2 regions of the Massilia sp. CFBP9012 genome follow, and region 1 is predicted to be linked to the other one. Evidence: predicted binding sites of a transcription regulator. Region 1 holds the regulator's gene; the other holds the start of a gene.

Region 1 (3,414 bases):
AAGACGTTCATGATGGGTCCTTGGATGGCAACAGGGTGACAGGCGAGAGAGGCAAGGCGCACTGCCGAACCGTAAAATTGTAGCCGAAACGACCATCAGTCCGCTGAGGGGCGCGCATTCTCGGCCGGCACAGCGGTTTCCTTGCCCTACGATGGGGAGTTCAGTACAATTTGGAGTCCTTACGTCTCACGTAACTGGCGAAACACCGCGTGTGCGCACCATTCGGATGCACGGCGCGGCAAAGGTGGGCACCCACCGGGGAACGTGAGACGCCATACGCCGTTCGCCTGGGCAGCCATCAACCGGTACGCGTTCGACCGCGGTTGCCTGCGCCCGTGCCTACGGCCCGCCCCGGCTCCCGCCTTCCTATGCCACCAGTTGCCTGGATTACTATCGATTGGAGTTTTACATGTTTGCCAAAGATCATACGCTCGCCAATATCGACCCGGAACTGTGGGATGCAATTCAAAAAGAAAACGTTCGCCAGCAAGACCACATCGAGCTGATCGCCTCCGAGAACTACACCTCGCCTGCCGTGATGGAAGCGCAGGGCTCGCAGCTGACCAATAAATATGCCGAAGGCTATCCGGGCAAGCGCTACTACGGCGGCTGCGAATACGTCGACGTCGCCGAGCAGTTGGCGATCGACCGCCTGAAGGAACTGTTCGGCGCTGAAGCCGCCAACGTCCAGCCGAACTCGGGTTCGCAAGCCAACCAGGGCGTGTTCTTCGCCATGCTCAAGCCGGGCGACACCATCATGGGCATGTCGCTGGCCGAAGGCGGCCACCTGACCCACGGCATGTCGCTGAACATGTCCGGCAAATGGTTCAACGTCGTTTCGTACGGCCTGACCCCAGAAGAAGACATCGACTACGAAGCCCTTGAGAAGCAAGCCCACGAGCACAAGCCGAAGATGATCATCGCCGGCGCGTCGGCGTTCGCCCTGCGTATCGATTTCGAGCGCATCGCCAAGGTCGCCAAAGATGTCGGCGCCTACTTCATGGTCGACATGGCCCACTACGCCGGCCTGATCGCCGCTGGTGAATACCCGAACCCGGTGCCGTTCGCCGACTTCGTCACCTCGACCACCCACAAATCGCTGCGCGGCCCGCGCGGCGGCATCATCCTGATGAAGGCCGAGCACGAGAAGGCCATCAACTCGGCGATCTTCCCTGGCATTCAGGGCGGCCCGCTGATGCACGTGATCGCCGGTAAGGCCGTCGCGTTCAAGGAAGCGCTGTCGCCGGAGTTCAAGCAATACCAGAAGCAGGTCGTCAAGAATGCGAAAGCACTTGCTGAAACCCTGATCGCACGTGGCCTGCGTATCGTTTCGGGTCGTACCGAATCGCACGTGATGCTGGTCGACCTGCGCGCCAAGGGCCTCACCGGCAAGGAAGCGGAAGCGATCCTGGGCCAGGCTCACATGACCTGCAACAAGAACGGCATCCCGAACGACCCGCAGAAGCCATTCGTCACCTCGGGCATCCGCCTGGGCAGCCCGGCCTTCACCACCCGCGGCTTCAAGGAAGAAGACGCGGTCACCGTGGGCAACCTGATCGCCGACGTGCTGGACAACCCGCACGACGCCGCGACCATCGAGCGCGTCAAGGGCGAAGTCAAGAAGCTGACCGACAAGTACCCGGTCTACGCGCGTTAATTGCAATTCTCCCGGACCGGTTCGCCGGTCCGGTCGCATCATCCAGCAATACTGCAGCCCCGGCCCCATGAAATGTCCCTTTTGCCAGCATGAAGAAACACAAGTCCTCGATACCCGCGTATCGGAGGAAGGGGATGCCATCCGGCGCCGGCGCCGCTGCGGCAAGTGTGACAAGCGCTTCACCACCTATGAGCGCATCGAGCTGTCGATGCCGATCATCGTCAAGAAGAATGGCAGCCGCACCGAATTTGCATCCTCCAAGCTGCGCGGCAGCCTGATGCTGGCGCTGCGCAAGCGCCCGGTATCGGCCGAGGCGATCGATGGCGCCGTCGCCTCGATCGAGGAAAAGCTGCTCACCAGCGGCCGGCGCGAAGTCGACAGCGTGTATGTGGGCGAGCTGGTGATGGAGCAGCTCAAGCGCCTCGACAAGATCGCCTATATCCGCTTCGCTTCCGTCTACAAGAATTTCGAAGACCTGGATTCCTTCCAGGCGGCGCTGGCCGAAGTCGGCCACCAGCGCAAGCTCGACAACTGACGTCGTTTCCAAGTTCCTTTTTTCGCCCTGCGCATCCTTGCGTCCACGCATGGGCGCCTGAGTCCTGTCTGATAACTTCTCTGCTCGCACATCGTTAGCGGAGGATGGCATGCAGGCGCATCTCCCCGGCCGCCCGGGCGGTTTCACCATGATCGAAATCCTGGTGGCCATGTTCGTGCTCGCAGTCGGCGTGGTCGGCGCCAGTGCGGCCCAACTGGCGGCGCAGCGCACGCGCCAGCATGCAGCGCTGAGTTCAGAAGCGGCGATGCTGGCCACCTCATTGGCCGCACGCATGCAGGCCAACACCCACGTGGCCAGCCTGCCGGACGGCGCCAACCCTTATTTTCCGCTCGATTACACGGCGCTCGATGCTGGCCCGCCCGCGGGTGGCGCGCCATGCATCGGCGCGGGCGCCTGCGATCCGCTGGCGCTGGCCGCCTACGATCTGCGCGAGACGCGCCTGGCGCTGCACCGGGGCTTTCCATCGGGCCGTATCGCGGTCTGCCGCGACGGCGCGCCGTGGGATGCGGCGCACAGCCGCTACCGATGGGCGTGCAGCGGCGAAGCGACTGCGCCGGTGGCGATCAAGATCGGCTGGCATGGCACACAGGACGGGCCGGGCTATGTGTTGCTGGTGGCGCGATGAGGGTCTTCAGCACATTCGGGCGCCAGGCCGGCCTGACCATCGCCGAACTGATGGTGGCGATGGCGCTCGGGCTGGCGGTGCTGCTGGCCAGCGGCTCGCTGCTGATTAACAGCGTGCGCGCGCATGCCGCCGTGATGGAAGCGTCCGAGATGGACGATAGCGGCCGCTATGCCGTCGATGCGCTGGCGCGTGCGATCCGCCTGGCGGCGCACGTCGACTGGGCCGCGCATCCCGGCGCAGATCCGGCGGCGGCCGCGCCGGCGGCAGCGCCGGCGCGGCTGGCCGGCCTGGATGCCAGTTCGCTGGAGCGCACCGGCGTCGGCATCGATGCGGTCTTGCCCGATGAAGCCAATGGCAGCGACGTGCTGGCCCTGCGCTTTCCCGGCAGCGGCGCAGCGCCCAATGGCGATGGCGACACCCTCGATTGTGCGGGTTTTCCCGTGCACCGCGACGAAGAAGGCTGGAGCATCTTCTACGTCGCGCGCAATGCCCAGGGCGATGCCGAGTTGCGTTGCAAGTACCGGGGCGCGAGCAGCTGGTCGTCGGATGCGGTGGCGGGCGGCGTCGAAGGCTTCC
Region 2 (3,414 bases), on a different contig from region 1:
GCGTTCTTCGGCCAGCAGCTTGATCGAGTCCTGCGGCAGGATGCCGCGGTCCCACAGCGAGCCGGTGTAGGTCTCGTAGCGGCCGCGTTCCTCGGCCAGCTCGGTCGAGGCCAGGTAGGCGTAGTAGCAGACCGCTTCCATCGAGGTGTCGGCGAACTGGATCGCTTGCTGCGACGCGAACGGGATGCGCATCATGTGCAGGCAGTCCTGGTGACCCATGACGCCCATGCCCACCGGACGGTGGCGCAGGTTCGAGTTGCGCGCCTTTTCCACCGCGTAGTAGTTGATGTCGATGACGTTGTCCAGCATGCGCATCGCGGTGCGGATGGTCTTTTGCAGCTTGACGTGGTCCAGGCCATCGCCCTTCATGTGCTGCGGCAGGTTCACCGAGCCCAGGTTGCAGACGGCGATTTCGTCGGCGCTGGTGTTCAGGGTGATCTCGGTGCACAGGTTCGACGAGTGCACCACGCCTACGTGCTGCTGCGGCGAACGGATATTGCATGGGTCCTTGAAGGTGATCCATGGGTGGCCGGTCTCGAACAGCATCGACAGCATCTTGCGCCACAGGTCCATGGCTTCGATCTTCTTGAAGACCGCCATTTCGCCGTTGGCCGCTTTGGTTTCATAGGCCAGGTAAGCTTTTTCGAAGGCCTTGCCGGTCAGGTCGTGCAGGTCTGGGGTCTCGGAAGGCGAGAACAGGGTCCAGGCGCCCTTTTCCATCACGCGCTTCATGAACATATCCGGAATCCAGTTCGCGGTGTTCATGTCGTGGGTGCGGCGGCGGTCGTCGCCGGTGTTCTTGCGCAGGTCCAGGAATTCTTCGATATCCAGGTGCCAGGTTTCCAGGTAGGCGCAGACCGCGCCCTTGCGCTTGCCGCCCTGGTTCACCGCCACGGCGGTGTCGTTGACCACTTTCAGGAACGGGACCACGCCCTGCGAACGGCCGTTGGTGCCCTTGATGCGTGAGCCCAGCGCGCGCACTGGCGTCCAGTCGTTGCCCAGGCCGCCGGCGAACTTCGACAGCAGTGCGTTCTCTTTGATGGCGTCGTAGATGCCTTCCAGGTCGTCGCCGACGGTGGTCAGGTAGCACGACGACAGCTGCGAGCGGCGGGTGCCCGAGTTGAACAGGGTCGGGGTCGAGCTCATGAAGTCGAACGACGACAGCAGGTTGTAGAACTCGATGGCGCGCGCTTCGCGGTCGTCTTCGCGCAGGGCCAGGCCCATCGCGACACGCATGTAGAAGGCCTGCGGCATTTCGATGCGCACGTCGCGCACGTGCAGGAAGTAGCGGTCGTACAGGGTCTGCAGGCCGATGTAGCCGAACTGCAGGTCACGGTCGGCGACGATGGCTTTCGCCAGGCGCTCGAGGTCGTACTTGCCCAGCTCTTCGTCCAGCAGCTCGTTGTGGATGCCCTTGGCGATGTATTGCGGGAAGTAGGTCAGGTATTCGGCAGCGGCGCCGGCTTGCGGCACTTCGTGTTCGAAGACTTCCTTGCGGATCGTGTGCAGCAGGATGCGGGCGGTCACCTGGCTGTAGGCAGGGTCTTTTTCCATCAGCGCGCGGGCGGCCAGGATGGCGGACTTGTACAGCTCTTCGACCGGCACGCCGTCGTACAGGTTCTTGAGGGTCTCGGCGACGATCGCGTCGGCGTCGACGTGCTTTTCCAGGCCCGAGCAGGCGGCGTTGACGAGGGCGTGGACGTCGTTGATGTCCAGCAGGCGGCGCTCGCCGCCATCGACCACGTGGATCTGCGGCGCGGCGACCGGGGCGCCGCCAGCGGCTTCCTTGGCGGCGCGGCGCTCGTCCATGCGCTTGGCGCGGTACAGCACGTATTCACGCGCGACGTCGTGTTCGCCCGAACGCATCAGCGACAGCTCGACCTGGTCCTGCACGTCTTCGATGTGGAAGGTGCCGCCGTTCGGCTGGCGGCGCACCAGCGCGGCCACGACGTTACCAGTCATCTGTTCCACCAGTTCGCGGATGCGCGCCGAGACCGCGCCCTGGCCGCCGGCCACGGCCAGGAAGGCCTTGGTCATCGCGACCGAGATCTTGTTCGGCTCGAAGGCGACGACGGCGCCGTTGCGGCGGATGACGCGGTAATCGCCGCGCGCGACGATCTCTGCCGGGGTTTGGCTGGTCGACGCCGATCCTGGGGTGACGTGTTGGTTGATCGAGATGTTCTGTGCTGTTTGCATTGAGCCTCCAGGATGAGCGGTCGGGACCACTACTTGTTTACACGGGGACCGTCTTGCGTCTTGCGCGCCCCGGTCCGTCAACAAAATTGTAGAAAAACGATACCCCGCCAACCGGTGGCCCAGGCTGGCAAACCAGAAAAGCAGGGTACAAATAAAATTAAATAAAGCGTGTCGGCAAGTGACTGATTGACTGTCCGATGAACAAACTTGTGGGCAACTTGTGGACAACCCGCGGACAACTCGCTGCTAGCGACTCCGCTAGTATCTTTCAGTCTGCTACCACTACATCTAGTGCCGAGCTTTGATATCAGACTAATTGTAGTACCTGATTTGCCGTACAGGCAAGCGAATAAATGGCCAAAATTTTTGGTTTTAACGTTCGCGAGCCTTGACATTTAGCGGTCGCCCAACAGAAGGGGACCTCGCCGTGAGCGAGTACTAACATCAGGGAAATTTACGGAAAAGTGACCAGGCGGCCATCCGTTTTCTCACTCGTCAATATAGGGCAGCCCTGCCCTATAGCCGTGCATTGTGCACCAGTTTAATTACCGGAAAGTAACAACAAGTGGGACATCGGCCATCGGCAGGCGATCAGTCCTCGGGAGCGCAGATGTCCAGTTTCTGCATCTGGTAGCGCAGCTGACGTACGCTGATCCCGAGCAGGCTCGCCGCCTGAGTGCGGTTAAACTGGGTCTGCTGCAGCGCCCGCCCGATGATGTCGCGCTCGACCTGTTCGAGATATTCGGGCAGGTTGCTCGGCAATTCGGCGGGGCCGAGGGCGACCAGGGCGGCCATCGGCCCGGGCGGCGGCGCCTGCACCACTTCCACCGGTGGCGGGACCGGCGTCGGCGGCGCGGTGAGCGTCATCGTCTCGCTCCGCCCTGCTTCCACCGGCCGTGCCGCCTTGAGCGACAAGTCCCCGACCTGGATCGCGCCATCGTTGGCAAACGCCAGCGCCCGTTCCAGCACGTTCTCCAGCTCGCGCACATTGCCGGGGAAGGAATACGCCTTCAAGGCCTCCAGCACGTCCGGCCCCAGCGACGCCTGCCCCGGCCCGGCCAAGCGGTTCAGGATGCCATCGGCCAGCAGGGCCAGGTCGTCCATCCGCTCGCGCAGCGGCGGCAGCGCCAGCTCGATCACGTTCAGGCGATAAAACAGGTCTTGCCTGAACTTGCCCGTCTCGACGCAGCGCGCCAGGTCCTGGTGGGTGGCGCTGAT

What was found. The regulator NrdR, encoded in region 1, represses ribonucleotide reductase genes. The targets are predictions, from matches to a motif close to CACNANATNTNGTG.
Region 2: the regulator NrdR is predicted to act here: its motif matches at 2,477-2,490, upstream of SOM61_RS10830 (ribonucleoside-diphosphate reductase subunit alpha).

What each region holds. Positions count from the first base shown of each region.
Region 1 covers NZ_JAXCWM010000008.1:89,623-93,036, reverse strand. Annotated here, with positions in the region: gene SOM61_RS14750 (SDR family oxidoreductase) at 1-11, opposite strand, end outside; ZMP/ZTP riboswitch at 181-300, shown strand; gene glyA (serine hydroxymethyltransferase) at 410-1,657, shown strand; gene nrdR (transcriptional regulator NrdR) at 1,725-2,192, shown strand; gene pilV (type IV pilus modification protein PilV) at 2,302-2,838, shown strand; gene SOM61_RS14730 (PilW family protein) at 2,835-3,414, shown strand, end outside.
Region 2 covers NZ_JAXCWM010000005.1:388,293-391,706, reverse strand. Annotated here, with positions in the region: gene SOM61_RS10830 (ribonucleoside-diphosphate reductase subunit alpha) at 1-2,196, opposite strand, end outside; gene SOM61_RS10825 (sigma-54-dependent transcriptional regulator) at 2,788-3,414, opposite strand, start outside.